Regions from separate parts of the Peribacillus sp. FSL M8-0224 genome, predicted to be linked through region 1. Evidence: riboswitches for the same ligand, from Rfam matches in the RefSeq annotation. Region 1 holds a riboswitch; each other region holds the start of a gene.
The links. A riboswitch is a leader RNA that binds a small molecule or an ion and turns the genes downstream of it on or off. The one in region 1 is predicted to bind cyclic di-AMP.

Region 1 (5,399 bases):
GCCTCCACGTTCTCGGCAGGACCTGTTAACTTTGGTCCATTAATCCATGAACCATCTTTTGTTATGTAAATCGGATATATATCAAACTTTGCTAAATCGAGAGCTTTAATGACCGCTAAAGCCGTCTGCATAGAAACCTCATGCTCCGCAGATTTTCCACCATAAAGCAAACCAAGTTTAGTTTTCATGAGTTATTACCCTCCAATATTCTTTTAACCATGTTCATTGTATCACTTTACACTAAAACGGATAAAGCGAAACTTCCATCATTGAGGCTTTTCCAATGATGGTTAGTTGAGCCAATCGGGCATTTACAGGCTGTTGGCTCACCACATTTCTTTTTCATTACATTTGTCACCGAGCATCCTTACAGCCTGTTAATGCGGGGTAAAGCGAAACTTCCATCATTGAGGCTTTTCCAATGATTACTATTTTGCAGAACACAGGATAAAACCGCCACATCCTGTGGCAACTCCTGTGCTAGCACATCCTGTGCGTCGCAATCGGGCATTTACACGCTGTTGGTTCAACACATTTCTTTTTCATTACATTTGTCATCAGGCTTCCTTACAGCCTGTTAATGAGGGGTAAAGCGAAACTTCCATCATTGAGGCTTTTCCAATGATTACTAACTTACTGAACACAGGATAAAACCGCCACACCCTCTCTTATCTCTTATGCATGAGACGGTAAGTCTTACACCTAAAAAGTTCAAGGAATTCAAATAAAATTAGGAGGATGGTGTATTTTTAATAACACTTTCCCAAATCTTCTCTTTTCGATTGAAGATAATAAATGCATCGGGCTCCTTACTATCTCTATCCGAAAAGGAATCATGCATCTCATCCATGTTTAAATAATCCCCTACGACCCATGCCGGTATCTCAATTTTCGTTCTAGTATACTTAACATCCCGAAAGGAAAAAACGAGCCCCTCTGCCAGAATATGAGCCAAAGAAGCAATGATTTCTGCAGGAATCGCCGTCAGCTCTTTTTTCTTTCTGATTCCAAGCCACGTCCTCTCTACTTTTAATGGCTCCAGCTTTAGCGGAATCAGACTTCCTAACATCATATAATATGTCGAAAGAGAACGAAAATAAATTTTATTGAACCAGCCATCATCCTGGGCAAGGTACACAAATTGGTTATTCAATTTACGGAAAAACGGGGGATCCAGATGGGTTTTAGCATGTCCTAAATATAAAAGTTCCGCTATTTCCCTTCCATCCAATTCATCCAGCCCTTCCGTTTCTTCAAAATCGATCCAACAGAAATCTCCATATGCCCGGACATTTTCTTTAACGAGCTTCGCAATAGCTTCAGATGAAGCGCTCTCAAGCAGGACATTCAAATTGTATTCCCCACCATCGAATTGATGTTTCAATAATAAGATCGAATCCAAGGTATACGGAAGCGAATTGACGAATTCACGAAAATTGAGTCCATTAAAAAGGACAAACCGTTCGGAAGCCTGCATATACATGTATAAGATATCATTGCTATCATTCTTCATAACCTGACCCCCTCCGAGCTCTCAATCAATAATGTTATTTTATCAAACTTTTGGAGTTTCACGTAAGTTATATAACCCCAATATTAATCATCATCTGCATCGTTTAAATAACATGAATCAAAATCCATTTTAACCAATAGGAAAAAATATAGAATTCGAAGAATGGATCATGAATGGTTTTATCATTCATTCACTCATTTCATGTGGCCGCTCCCCTTTATGCTGATGATCCCCAGCGCAAAATACCCGACATTAGTCAAATCAACGTATTTTTAAGCCTGAAGGTAGTTTCATTTCACAACACATGACCTTCTGGGAGGAAGAGGAAATGATTTGGTTTTGGGGTAAACAAGATGAAAGGCTTTATGAATTTGGGGGTATTTTGACATCCGGGAAGACGCGTCAAGAAGTAGTTCCCTCCATAACACCTGAAGGAAGCAGAGTTTTACAGTCATCGAGAAAAATTAAGGAAGCGCTTTTTCATTCAATAAAAAAAAATCCAGAGTGACATTTCACTCTGGATTTTTTGTATCAAGAAACTTGTTGTTCTAGTTCTTTTTTGGAAGGAGGGTTGAATTGACCTTCCCATTTAGAGATAACGATTGCCGCAAGTGAATTACCAATAACGTTTACCACTGTACGTCCCATATCAAGAATACGGTCGATACCGGCAATAAATGCAAGACCTTCAATAGGAATACCGACAGTTCCCAATGTCGCTAAAAGAACTACGAAAGATACACCTGGTACACCCGCAATCCCTTTGGATGTGATCATTAACACTAGCATTAGCGTGATTTGCTCATACATGCTTAAATCGATTCCATACATTTGAGCGATGAAGATAGCTGCTAACGCTTGGTATAATGTAGAACCATCAAGGTTAAAGGAGTATCCAGTCGGAATAACAAATGTAGCAATATGTTTCGGACATCCCGCTTTCTCCATTTTTTCCATGATTTTCGGAAGAACCGCTTCTGAACTTGCAGTAGAGAAAGCAAGAATCAATTCTTCTTTTAGAAGTTTAATCAAAGTAAAGATATTGAATCCTACAAATTTTGCAATAAGACCCAGAATGACAATTACAAAGAAGATCATTGTTCCGTAAACAGAAAGCGCTAACTTTCCTAATGGAATTAAAGATTCCAAACCGAACTTGGAGATAGTCACACCGATTAGTGCAAATACACCGATAGGAGCGAATTTCATGACCATGTTAGTTAGGTAGAACATTCCTTCAGCTACACCTTGGAAGAAACGGAATACTGGTTTACCCTTTTCACCGATGGCCGCAATACTTAGTCCAAACAACACGGAGAAGAAAATTATCGCTAGCATATCGCCTTCTACCATGGCTTTAACTGGATTGGATGGCACGATGTGTACAAGTGTATCTACGAACGATTCATGCTGCTTAGTTTCTGCTGTATCAACATATGTGGAGATATCAGTTTGTTCCAGGTTATTCATATTCACACCAGCACCAGGCTGGATGATATTCGCTGAAATTAAACCAACAGCAATCGCTATCATAGTTACGACAACAAAGTATGATAATGATTTAGCACCTAGTTTTCCTACCGCTTTCAAGTCACCTACACCGGCAACTGCAACGATAAGGCTGGATACGATGATCGGCACTACGATCATTTTAATCATTCGTAGGAAAATGTCTCCGAATGGCTGTAAAAAGCTTTGGGCCGACTCATTACCATAAAAAATGGCACCAACGATAATCCCTAGAATTAAACCAATGAAAATTTGGCTAGCTAAACTTAATTTGAATTTCTTCATTTACTTTCCTCACCTTCCATAAAGTCTTTGATGCAAAAACATTTTTGTCTCGGTAAGGGAAACAAGATACTAATAAAAAGAAAGTAATTTTTCTTTTTTTGAAAAACTCTGTCTTTACGCCGAAAAAAAAGACACTTCATGTGTCGATTTCTTATTGGCGTGAATATTCACACATGTTCCCTTAAAGACGCTGACGAGGTTAGCTGTCGGGTTAGGAATTGGAAACACAAATGCCCTTTCATTTCTGAATTCACCCCTAGCGGATAAAATCCACAAAAATGGGTCCCCCGTTCTTGGAATAAGATTAAGCGAGTTAACTTATAATAAAATATTATACTAAAAATGATAATCTGTAAATATTTATTCGCATCAGTTCTAGAAAAAATCTTTTAATATGTCTGAATATTCTGCATTAAAGGCTGTTGTATCTATAATTACGCTTCCCGATTTTTAATCAAATAAGTTATATCGATATAATTAATTCCTAATTTAACATCACCTCTCTTGTGAAAAAAGCGGTTATTTTTCCAGAATGCCAAGTAACAGATATCTTACTTTTTCCCTAGAGGTGAATTTTTTATAAGTTCCAGCTTTCACTTTTTCAAATTGAATCGGGGTAATAAAATAAGAATGGTTCTTCACTGCCGCATTCGGCTTCAGCAGGATGACGTCACCTACAGACGGTCCCTTTATGATTTCTTGCTTCCCTTCAGCCTTAAGACCTTTTGTAATGTAATGTTTATCCACATGGCCTTTATTAGTCAACTTGTAAATATAAGGCTGCTTTTGGTATTGTACGGCCTCTATCGGAATGGAGGGTACACCGGCTTTCTCATTGGTTATTACAGTAAGATTCACTTTCGATCCCACTAACAAAGGTTCCGTTTCTTCGCCTTCCGGTTCGATTAAAGCCTGAAATGGAAATCTGTTATTTTTTTTTAATGATGGCTCTTCAGCGGGATAGGAATGGATACGGCCTATCTTCCCTTTCAATGCCTTTTTTGAAACAGAGGAACTTGCTTTTATAGTCATGCCCACTTCAGCCTTTTTCATTTCCTCTTCGGAGAAATCCCCTTCAATTGCCATATTTGTCGAAACAATGGATATAATGGGATTATTCAGGTTTTTATTGATATTTTTAACGACACCATCAGCCTCGCTCGTCGTTACAATTGCATTGGACTGCTCCTCAATCGAACTTAATTTAGCATCAAGCATTTTCACTTTTTCATCCAACCTGTTTTTTTCTAGTTCCTGCTTGTACATTTCTTGCTCAATGTTACTTTTAATAAGATCTGAAGAGCTTGTCGTTATATCAATATTCAAGTTCTTTTCCACCGATTCATCAATTGCCGCTTCAGGTTCACTGATCACGGTCCCCTGATAAGACCTCAACTTCCCTATGTATTCCTCAATCCCTGCAATTTCCCCCTCCGCGGCCGTTTTCTCCGCTTCCAAATTCGCTTTAAGCGCATCAAGTTCGGTCGTCGTATACTCAAACAACGAGGAGCCAGCCGTAATCGCATCGCCTTCTTTTACAAGGAATTTCTTAAAATCATTTTTCTTGGCATCAAAATAAATATCATACTCTTCTACTGGTTTAATTACCCCATTTGTTTGAATAGTATCCGTAATTGTATCTTTTTTTACCTTAGTCCAGTTTTCAACGAAAACCGTCCGTTCCACTTTGCTTTCTTTTTTTTCAATAAGGTATAAGTTAACGGTTATTAACACTATCGACGCAATGGAGACCGTCGCTATTTTCCATTTACCGCTCATTCATTTCACCCGCTTTATACAAATACGCCTACTTGGATGTATCCTAAAAAGGCTTTAACAAACCATGTGGCCAAATACAATAGAACAATCATTAAAAGGACCATATAATTATTACGTTCTGTAAATTCCTTTAAATAAAAATATTGCAGAGCAATAATAAGAAATTGAAAAATGGTAATTTCGCTGAAAAAGTGAATGAAATAATCACTTCTGAGAAAATACTGACTGATGATCCCCAATGAAAAAGGATTGGCATCGCTGCCTAAATCCATTAAAACGAATAAGGGAATCAATAATGTTTTTTCTATTAATT
Region 2 (5,399 bases), 1.0 Mb from region 1:
ACTATTTGGAGATGGTGAAAAAGGCGTTAAGGCCTAAGGGGTTGTATTCGATCACTTGTTTTGTCGAAGGCGGCATATTGGGTGGTTCCGATATTTCAGATTGGGAAGTATATAGGCAAAGAAGCCTTAAAGGCGGTTTAGGTTTTACCGAAGAAAAACTCAGAATGATCTTCAAGGAATTCGATGTGGTGGAAATACGGAAAATGAGGAAAATGGAACAATCGGATGAAACCTTTGGGGTGCAAGGTTTATGGACGGCTTTATTTAGGAAATGAGAAGGCGAAATGGTTTTAAACGGAGGATCTGGGATCAGGTCCTTTTTTTGTGTGTGGAAATTGTTAACGAAAAATAAAAATGGTAAACTATAACAACACTATGAAGTTTTGGGAACGCAGATTTACCAGAATGATAGATGAAGGCTTTTGCTGATCTTTTTTTAAAAAACATGGTTTCAAAAACAGCTGGGAAGGTATATGGAAAGAGGGGGCCATCAGGCATCAGAGAGCATAAGGTTTTAAGTATGGAAGAGGTTTTCTTCGATGCTTGCTTTGTTGATAATATTTCAATTCCCTGGCAATGCCGTTTTCAGGTTAGATTGCTTTTTATAAAAAACTAAATAGGAGGAGTTTATGCACGTAAATAAAGAATTATATTCCTTTTTATTGGGTGTGGCAGCACAATTGACTGAGGATTGGTACGCATCATTGAATAAAAGTGATAGTGCGGGTGTATATAGCTCAACCGATCCCAAAGTGATTAAAAAACTTAAGCAGCAAAATAATGAATTCCATTTACGTTTCTTTCAGGTCTTTGATACAGAGGAGAGGGAATTCTTTAAGCAGCTTGGTGATTGGATTGAAGAGATCGGTCAGGATGAGCAGCATTTAAACACACCCATTTATTTTATATTGAGGGAGTTTTTCCGTACGCAAGAGCAATACCTGGTTTATATTGACCGGTTTGTGAAATTGCATGGAGATCAATATACACAGGAGGAAATAAACTCCTGGTATCGGATAGTGGTGAAGGTGATCAGTGAAGTGATGGAGCGGTTTACGGAAGCGAATCATAGGTATGCCAATAAAATTATGAAAGCCCAACAGGCAACGATCGATGAATTGAGCACACCCATCATTTCCCTTAAAGATAACACGGCATTGCTTCCCCTGATAGGAGATATTGACACGGCGAGGGGCATGTCCTTGCTTGAAAACACCTTACAAAAGTGCGCTGAAAAAAATGTCACCAGACTTTTCATTGACCTATCCGGCGTTCATGCAATAGATAGCGGATCCGCACACCAGCTGTCTCAATTGATTGAATCCTTGCATTTGATCGGAATTCAAACAACCCTTTCAGGACTTCGGCCGGAAATAGCCATGACTGCCGTTAAGCTTCAACTTCCTTTTGATAAAGTGACGATAAAGTCCACTCTTGCCCAAGCGATCAGTACGAAAAAATAATACATACATATCCAGGGCACGGGCATGTTCGTTATAAATTTCATCGAGAAGACCTCCTTATGGCGGTCTTCTCGTATGTATTAGCCTTCAAAAGGAGCAAGAGCCGGAACCTGCCGGATTTTATTCAATATTGGCAAAGACGGCCAGATCTTCTTTATTGCCAACCACTAAAAGCATATCTTTTTCATGGATATCCTGATCCGGTGACGGTGCTATGATAATTTCTCCATTACTCACGATGGCAATGACGCTGATATTATATTTTGCCCGTAAATCAAGCTCCCTGAGGCTTTTTCCCTTCATGCTCATGGGGAGGATGATTTCCTCGATATTGTATTCTTTAGAAAGCTCTATATAGTTCAGCATATTAGGGGAAAGGAGCTGATTCGCGACCCGTTCCCCCATATCCCTCTCAGGATAGATGACCCAGTCGGCACCGACTTTTGTGAGCACCTGACCGTGATTTTTATTAAGTGCTTTGGCAATGACCTTTTTGATCCCAAGCTCTTTTAAAAGCAAGGTAGTTAAAATGCTCGATTGCATGTCATTTCCGATGGCTACGATGACACAATCGAAATTACGGATTCCGATTGCTTTCAATGTCTCTTCTTCGGTCGTATCCGCCATGACTGCATGGGTAACGTTCAGTTCCGCATTCTCGACTCTTTCCTCGTTCACATCAATACCCAAAACCTCTTGGCCTGCCGTATATAATCTATGGGCCACACTGGTTCCAAATCTGCCTAAACCTATCACGGCGTATTGTCGTTTTCCCATCTTTTACACTCCTTCATTCATTATTAACCAATCATGATTTTCCCTTTTGGACGTCGGAACGGATCTGGCTTGCGCCTCATGGCGATAGCAAAGGCAAAAGTCAAAGGGCCAACACGGCCTGCAAACATCGTGAAAATGATGAGCATCCGGCCGACAGGTGATAATTCCGGGGTCAAACCCATTGAAAGTCCCACGGTGGCGAAAGCTGAAGTGGCTTCGAACAAAATCATCAAAAAGTCAGTTCCGCTTTCAGTGATGGTCAGCAGAATGGAGATGATGGAAACCACGAATACACCAATGAATGTAACGGATAATGCTTTAAAAATCGTTTCACTCACGATGCGGTGGCGGAACAAGACCACATCACCCTTACCTTTGATCTGTGACCAAACCGTTCCGGCAATCGTCGCCAATGTCGTCGTTTTAATCCCGCCGCCAGTCGATCCGGGTGATGCCCCAACGAACATCAAGAAAATGATGAGCAGTAATGCAGGCTGAGTTAAATCAGTGATATTCAGCGTGTTGGAGCCTGCCGTCCGTGGTGATACCGATTGAAATAAAGACGACAGCATTTTACCCATGAAAGATAAAGGCTGCAATGTCTTGGCATTGCCGTACTCGAATAAAAAGATTAAAATCGCGCCGGCAATCGTAAGGGTCAAGCTAGTCGTCAGAACAATCTTCGTATGTACGGATAAACGATGTGTATTCCGATATTCGTATAGTTCATTCATCACGATAAAGCCTATCCCGCCAAACGTGATGAGGAAGGCAACGGTAAGGGTTACGAATGGATCCGATACATATGGGGTCAAACTCCTGAATTCCCCCATTAAGTCAAAGCCGGCATTATTGAAATTTGAGACGGAATGAAAAACACCGTAATAGATCGCCTTGCCGGTTGGCATGTCAAAAGAAAAGCGAATCGATAAGATAAGGGCACCCATGCCCTCAATGATGGCCGTGAAAATTAAAAGCCGTTTCACTAATCTGACTACACCCGCCATGGATAGATTATTTAACGACTCCTGCAGAACTAACCTGCCTTTTAAAGAAATCTTTTTGCCTAATAATAAAAAGAAAAATGTCGCAAATGTCATGAACCCTAAGCCGCCTACCTGAATCAGTGTTAAGATGACCAACTCACCAAAAGTGGTGAAGGTCGATCCCGTATCCACAACGACCAGTCCTGTTACACATGTAGCGGAAGTCGAGGTGAATAAAGCATCCAGAAAAGAAAGACCATCGCCATTTTCTGTGGAAATCGGCAGGGTCAATAAATAGGCCCCGATAAGTATCAGGATGGCAAAGCCGAGTACAAGTATTTTTGGCGGATCCAATTTTGTCATTCTCAAATGATCATCCCTACTGTATGACTTTTAATCATCAATCTGCTTTTTGAATCTTTTTAAAGGCATAATAAAAAGACCTGCGAAAACATCGAATAGCTGTATTGCTACAAAAAGCGTGCAAAAAAAGCTTCCGAAATAGGCGGTCTTATGACCTCCTTCGCTTTAGCCGACGAAGTTAGCTGACGGGTAGGATGGCGAAAGAGCTGATCTCATCCCTTCTGCAAGGCAGAATTAACCCCAAATGATTGGGTCCTCCGTACTCATTTTCCATGAGTTTTGGCCGAAATGCATTAAATTGATAAACGTATTCTACTCCCATCATTTAGCAGTTGTAAACCCCTAAATCGTAAAAAAATATTTCTTTAACAAAACTGAAAATTTACGTTTTATTTACATTTAAAAAACGTATTGACAAATATTAGTTAGCACATTATGATAGGTTCGATTAATCCAATTATGATAACCGGCATCGATGTACTTTATTCAATAATTTCAAGCAGAACATGCTATTGCCAATCAAAATTTGTAATAGATATATTATGTTTCTTTTGTAAAAGATAAAGGAAAAAGCAGTACATTATTAGTTAAATTCAATACATTTTATTAAAAAGGCGGGCAATTATGGAGAAGACGTTCAATAGATATGTTATTAATGCTACAGGCAAGGGTGGCCAAACATATTTAACACAATGCCAGGATAAAGATGCACTAAGGAAATGGATAGCCGATCATGAGGATCAAATCATCATGAATGAATTAAGGATAACGGATAAGAAAAAGAATCCGTTTTTAAAATTGTTTTCCCCAAGGTAAATCAACTGATTCCAACATTCATTAGCGGTATTCAATTATTGTAATCCCTGTGTTCTATCCAGGAACGGTGAGCGAAAAATCCATATCTTGTTTTGCTTTTAAACTCATTTATTTTGAATGAGTTTTTTTGCTTTATTTACAGCATTTAACCATTAATGTTAAAATTTAGTAATACCTAATGTGGACGTAAAGAAAAGTAAAATGAAATAATCACTTTCCGAGAGCAGCCGAGGATTGTTGGGGATGTATGGTGACACATGAAGGTGGCATCGCAAATTGACCTCGTCCCGAGAAGCATTGCTTTGGGGACGGGGTTTTTATTGTTCGGTCAAAGGGGGAGAAGCGATGACATTAAAAAATGCATTGGTATCCTGGAATACCCTTCCATTCTTTTGTGCGGAATAGGTATCTCCAACTTCGGTTCTTGGGTGTATTTCATTGCCCTTAATTTAATCGTTCTGGATATGACTGGTTCAGCCTTGGCGGTAGCTGGACTTTATATCGTTAAACCGATGGCTGCCATATTTACGAATGTGTGGGCAGGGAGCGTGATCGACCGGATAAATAAGCGGAACCTGATGGCGGCACTTGACCTATTTCGCACGGTATTCATAGTCTTGCTGCCTTGGACTTCTTCTATTTGGGTCATGTATTCCCTTGTCTTCGTGATCAATATGGCAGGGGCCATGTTCGGAACAGCATCTAGGTCGTATATAACAAAATTAATACCCATTGAACAGAGGAAACGATTTAATTCATTACGAAGCTTAATGGATTCTGGAGCTTTTTTGATTGGACCGGCGCTAGCGGGTATCCTTTTCTTGATCGGTACGCCCGTTTTAGCGATTTATATTAACGCGGCTGCCTTATTGTTATCCGGTATCATCACTCTATTCATGCCTAATCTTGAAAAGGATCATCGCCTTGAACAATCCAATCATTACCTGTCTTGGACCATCATGAAAAAGGATTGGGGCATCGTCCTGGACTTCAG
Region 3 (5,399 bases), 5.0 Mb from region 1:
AGGAAGCGTATGGAAAATTCATTTATACAGAGTCATGTGAAAAGGGGGGAATAGAATGAATTCACCGATTGTAACGATTGTTGTACCTTGTTATAACGAAGAAAGCGTTTTGCAGGAAACCATTTCCCAGCTTTGTGGATTGATGAGGGGGTTGGTCGATGAAAATGTTGTTTCCGGTCAAAGTAAAATTTTGTTGGTCGATGATGGGAGCAAGGATCAAACTTGGAGGATCATTTACAAAGAAACGATTAATAATGAATATGTTCGCGGGCTAAAGCTTTCCCGGAATGCTGGACATCAAAATGCACTTCTGGCTGGGTTGTTTACAGCCAAGGAAGCCTCAGATTGTGTGATTTCCATTGATGCAGATTTACAGGATGATATTCAAGTCATCCCGGAATTCATTCGGAAATTCAATGAAGGATGTGAAATCGTATATGGTGTCCGCCAGAAAAGGGACCTTGATTCATTCTTTAAACGAACATCTGCAACAGGTTTTTATAAATTGATGAACAAGATGGGGGTCAACCTTGTCTATAATCATGCCGATTTCCGGCTAATGAGCAAAAGGGCGATCACGGAGTTGGAACGTTTTGATGAAACGAATCTTTTTTTGCGGGGGATTGTACCGCTCATTGGGTTTAAGACGGACTCTGTTTATTATGACCGTAAAGAAAGATTGGCTGGGGAAACGAAATATCCATTTAAGAAGATGGTTGCTTTTGCGCTTGATGGCATTACTTCTTTTTCAGTTACACCGATCCGGCTGGTATTATGGCTAGGATGTCTTTCCTTTTTCATTAGCTTACTCTTTGGGTCTTACTTTTTATGGTTGAAATTTTATGGGCAGACCGAAACTGGATGGACCTCATTGATCACCTCCATATGGTTGATCGGTGGACTACAGTTGATTGCTGTCGGCTTGATTGGGGAGTATATAGGTAAAATCTATAATGAATCCAAACGCCGACCTAAATATATTGTTGATCTTGATCTATTTAATCCGCTCGATTTAAAAAAACGGGAGCAACTAGACAATGAACGGAACAGTATTGAAAAACTATCTAAAACAAACTAACTCCTTTATCCGCTTTTTATTGGTTGGAATAGTCAATACAGCGGTTGGACTTTCCATCATGCTTTTTCTCATGAATGTTCTTGAATTATCTTACTGGATCTCCACCTTTATCGGCAATGGTACGGGAGCTATAACGAGTTTTCTTTTGAACAGGACTTTTACCTTTAAAAGCGATATAGAATGGCGTCGAGGAGTTGCCCGTTTCTTTTGCGTCATCCTGATTTGTTATTCCGCCGCTTATTCTATAGGCCAAGCCATTGCAGAATCACTGGAAGGAACCGTTCATTTATCCATACAACAAAATTTGGCTGTTCTGATAGGAACAATTTTTTATACAGTGCTTAACTATCTTGGCCAGAAATACTTTGTCTTTAAAAAAAGCAATTTGAGGCCAATTCAAGAAGGAAGGAACTGATTAGCGTAGATCAGTGGAATAATGCCCCCGATTGGACGGGAATTAATAATGGAATCGGAAAGAGAAAATTCTGATTTAATGACTATCCAAGCTGGGGCAGATTGTTTTACTTGATCCATCACGTTACTTCATTTTTCCTTTTGGGGAATCTATCTTTGTTCATTGTCTTCTTGAATATCTTCCTTTCAGACGTTTACTTTCCTCCTTTACTACCTTCGAATCATGTGTATGCATGACTTTTGTTATATAAGTCAAGAATAAAGCCTCGTTTATAAATAATAATTCTATTTCTGTGCAAAATTTTCATTTACTTTTCCATTTCACGGGAGTATGATAATCAACAGTTTCATATTTCTAAATCGCTTAAACCTTATGGTGCGGGGGACCCGTTATTGGGATTGTTTTTACAATCCAAGGGGTGAATCCTTTAAAAGGTAGGGCTACTCTTAGGTCCGAATCCGACAGCTAACCTCGTAAGCGTTATATGAGAAGGAAGGTGGAGCTTGTTAGACAAAAAAATTGATGTCTACAGGTCTATTTAGCTATGACTTGTAGGCATTTTTGTGTTCCGTCTCGTTTTTTGCTACAGCTGGGAAACATAAACTTATAAATTAAACTGGTGGTGAATTCTTAATGTTATCTTCTATAAAGAGGTTCTTGATCGGGAGACCTTTAAAATCGAATGCACTTGGTGAACAAAAGCTTAATAAAACAAAGGCGTTGGCGATATTATCTTCCGATGCTTTGTCTTCGGTTGCATATGGGCCGGAGCAAATATTGATTGTCCTGATCACGGTCGGTGCTGCGGCATTCTGGTATTCAATCCCCATCGCGATTGGAGTATTGATCCTGTTAACCGCTTTGATTTTGTCCTACAGACAAATCATTTTCGCTTATCCACATGGTGGGGGAGCCTATGTGGTTTCAAAAAACAATTTAGGTGTCAATCCAGGGTTGATAGCTGGAGGATCCTTATTGGTCGATTATATATTAACTGTCGCGGTAAGTGTTTCCGCTGGTACGGATGCCATCACGTCCGCTTTTCCCGGCCTGCATGACTATAATGTCCTCATAGCCATTATTTTCGTCATCCTACTTACTATCTTGAACCTTAGGGGGGTTACGGAATCGGCCTCTGTCTTGGCCTATCCGGTGTACCTATTCGTTTTAGCCTTGTTCATCTTGATAGGGGTTGGAATTTACAAGATTCTGACGGGAGGAGTCTCACCGGAATTGCATGCGTCAATCGGGACTCCGGTAGCCGGCATCAGTTTATTTATACTGCTAAGAGCATTTGCATCAGGAAGCTCCGCATTGACAGGAGTCGAAGCGATTTCCAATGCAATCCCGAACTTTAAAGATCCAGCACCGAATAATGCTGCGAAAACATTAGTAGCGATGGGTTCCTTACTAGCTGTTTTGTTTTCGGGAATCGTATTCTTAGCCTATTATTTAAGCATTGTTCCTAGCGCAGAGGTAACGGTCGTCTCCCAGATTGCTGAAGGGATCTTTGGACGGAATTTCATGTATTTCTTCATTCAAGGTACAACTGCATTGATCTTGATACTTGCGGCAAATACTGGATATTCGGCTTTCCCTTTGCTTGCGGTAAATCTGGCGAAGGATAAATTCATACCAAGGGCGTTTACGATCAGAGGGGACCGTTTAGGGTATTCCAATGGAATTATCATACTTGGACTTGCATCCATCATCTTGATAGTCGCATTTGAAGGACATACGGAAAATCTCATTCCGCTTTATGCGGTTGGTGTATTCATCCCATTTACGTTATCCCAGACCGGGATGATTGTTAAATGGATTCGCGAAAAGCCAAAAGGCTGGATGATGAAATTAACCATTAATTCAATTGGTGCCATAATTAGCTTTATCGTCACGATGATATTCTTTTTAACCAAATTTAGTCAGGTTTGGCCTGTTTTGATTTTTTTACCTATCATCATTTTAATTTTTCATCGAATTAGAAATCATTATGAAGCAGTTGGAGACCAACTAAGGATTACAACATGTGAGCCGATCTTACCAATTGAAGGAAATATCATCATTGTACCTGTTGCGGGTATAACTCATGTGGTTGAGAACTCTTTAAATTATGCAAAATCTCTATCTGCACATCAGGTCATTGCCGTTTATGTCGCTTTTGAAAGAGATGATGAAAAGAAATTCGAAGAAAAATGGAAAAAATGGCAGCCGGATGTAAGGCTTGTTACACTGAATTCTTATTACAGAAGTATCATTCAGCCACTAACTAAATTTGTGGATACAGTAGAACATAAGGCTAGTGAATCCAATTATAAAGTTACGGTGATCATCCCCCAATTCATTCCGAAGAAGGGCTGGCACAATATACTTCATAACCAATCAAGTTTACTGATTCGCGCTTACTTACTTTATAAAAGAAATGTGGTTGTTACGACAGTGCCATATCATTTAAAGAAGTAAGTTCCATATCTTATAGAACAGAATGTAGACAAATTCGATTTTCATCGAGTTTGTCTACATTTTTTTATGGCTTATACAATTTGGACGTGGATTTCCACTCAAGAAACTCGCTATCCGCGGGCGGTGGACGAGCCTCCTCGGCTTGCGCCTGCGGGGTCTCCCAAGACGCGCTTTCCCGCAGAAGTCTCGTACACCCGCTCCACTCAACCTTGTTATAGTATGTAGTAAGGAACCATACCTGAGGAGTTGAAGTTGTGTTGGTTTGGGAACATCATTTGATGAAAGATAAGTTTCCCGTCTACAAATGTGGGTCCCGGTATTCATGATTGGGCCTACGTATTATTAATGAATTATACAATTGGACGTTGATTGGAACGTAGGGCACTCGCTTTCCGCGGGCGGTCCGCGAGCCTCCTCGTCTAACGCCTGCGGGGTCTCCCAAGACGCGCTTTTCCCGCAGGAGTCTCGTACCTTCCGCTACAATCAGCTTTGTTATAGCATTTAGTTAGAAACCATACTTGAGGAGTTTGGGAACATCATTTGATAAAAGATAAGTTTTCCGAACCCCTTTTGTCTCAAACTGGAGGAGCAAGCCTACATAAGGTTTGCTTTCTGATAATCTTAGAATTAAAAAGACTGCCCCTACATCGGTCTTTCAACAAGCGTCTCCGATGAATTAATTAAAAACTCATTAAATTTGCCATCACGATCATTGCTGATGAAGCCCATACAAGAAAAAGGATTGCAGTGAGATGTGGGGATACTTCATCTTTTATAGCTTTAATTAAGGTAAATATAAAACTATAGCCAAAAATGAAAAATAAAATTACATATAAGTAAACCAATATATACATTCCTTTCGTAACATAGAGGCTAAAAACTGGATTTAACTAGAATATTTTACCATATATTTCAGTGTTCCTGACCAATATTTAAACAAGAGTTTTTTCTCAGAGCCTTTTATTTTCACCGAAGGTAAAAGAGAACCCAAGTGTTCTGTAAGTTGATATTGTTTTAAATCTTTCAGTCAAAAGGAATTTGGAAATACTTGCCGAAAATTATAAAAACAACGCTCATATTGATAATGGCCAGGGGTGGGAAGAATGATGAACGGCTCTCCTGACCCGTAGTGATGCGGATGACCACCCAGCCGTATTCATGGCAAACGATTACTGTAGTAATTGGGGCAAATGCAAGCTTATTGCAGTGTTAAAAAGGCTTTGGTGACAGTGTAATATAAAAGGAGCGTGATGGTAGCTGAGCATCATTCAGAGTTTCAATTACTTCGACTATTTTCCATTCCAACCGGAATTCGAGATTCTATCAGATTATTATATAGAATATAAACAAAGAAATTCTGACCATTCAACTACATTATTCTATCAATTTAAAATCAATCGGGATTTAATGAATCCAATGTCCGTCATTCCGGATGGGTGCATCGAC

Region 2: it holds a riboswitch for cyclic di-AMP, as region 1 does, so the genes downstream of both, MKX49_RS22005 (TrkH family potassium uptake protein) here and MKX49_RS27160 (cation:dicarboxylate symporter family transporter) in region 1, are expected to answer to the same signal.
Region 3: it holds a riboswitch for cyclic di-AMP, as region 1 does, so the genes downstream of both, MKX49_RS02605 (APC family permease) here and MKX49_RS27160 (cation:dicarboxylate symporter family transporter) in region 1, are expected to answer to the same signal.

Annotation. Positions count from the first base shown of each region.
Region 1 covers NZ_JBBOOJ010000001.1:5,559,993-5,565,391, reverse strand. Annotated here, with positions in the region: gene MKX49_RS27175 (D-alanine--D-alanine ligase) at 1-188, opposite strand, end outside; gene MKX49_RS27170 (hypothetical protein) at 731-1,513, opposite strand; gene MKX49_RS27165 (hypothetical protein) at 1,842-2,021, shown strand; gene MKX49_RS27160 (cation:dicarboxylate symporter family transporter) at 2,045-3,307, opposite strand; cyclic di-AMP (ydaO/yuaA leader) riboswitch at 3,481-3,628, opposite strand; gene MKX49_RS27155 (efflux RND transporter periplasmic adaptor subunit) at 3,827-5,086, opposite strand; gene MKX49_RS27150 (hypothetical protein) at 5,101-5,399, opposite strand, start outside.
Region 2 covers NZ_JBBOOJ010000001.1:4,542,193-4,547,591, reverse strand. Annotated here, with positions in the region: gene MKX49_RS22025 (class I SAM-dependent methyltransferase) at 1-275, shown strand, start outside; gene MKX49_RS22020 (hypothetical protein) at 413-616, shown strand; gene MKX49_RS22015 (STAS domain-containing protein) at 630-1,463, shown strand; gene MKX49_RS22010 (potassium channel family protein) at 1,584-2,240, opposite strand; gene MKX49_RS22005 (TrkH family potassium uptake protein) at 2,264-3,589, opposite strand; cyclic di-AMP (ydaO/yuaA leader) riboswitch at 3,742-3,884, opposite strand; gene MKX49_RS22000 (hypothetical protein) at 4,214-4,405, shown strand; gene MKX49_RS21995 (MFS transporter) at 4,756-5,399, shown strand, end outside.
Region 3 covers NZ_JBBOOJ010000001.1:543,128-548,526, forward strand. Annotated here, with positions in the region: gene MKX49_RS02590 (DUF6044 family protein) at 1-40, shown strand, start outside; gene MKX49_RS02595 (glycosyltransferase family 2 protein) at 56-1,078, shown strand; gene MKX49_RS02600 (GtrA family protein) at 1,038-1,493, shown strand; cyclic di-AMP (ydaO/yuaA leader) riboswitch at 1,844-1,989, shown strand; gene MKX49_RS02605 (APC family permease) at 2,127-3,953, shown strand; gene MKX49_RS02610 (helix-turn-helix domain-containing protein) at 5,346-5,399, shown strand, end outside.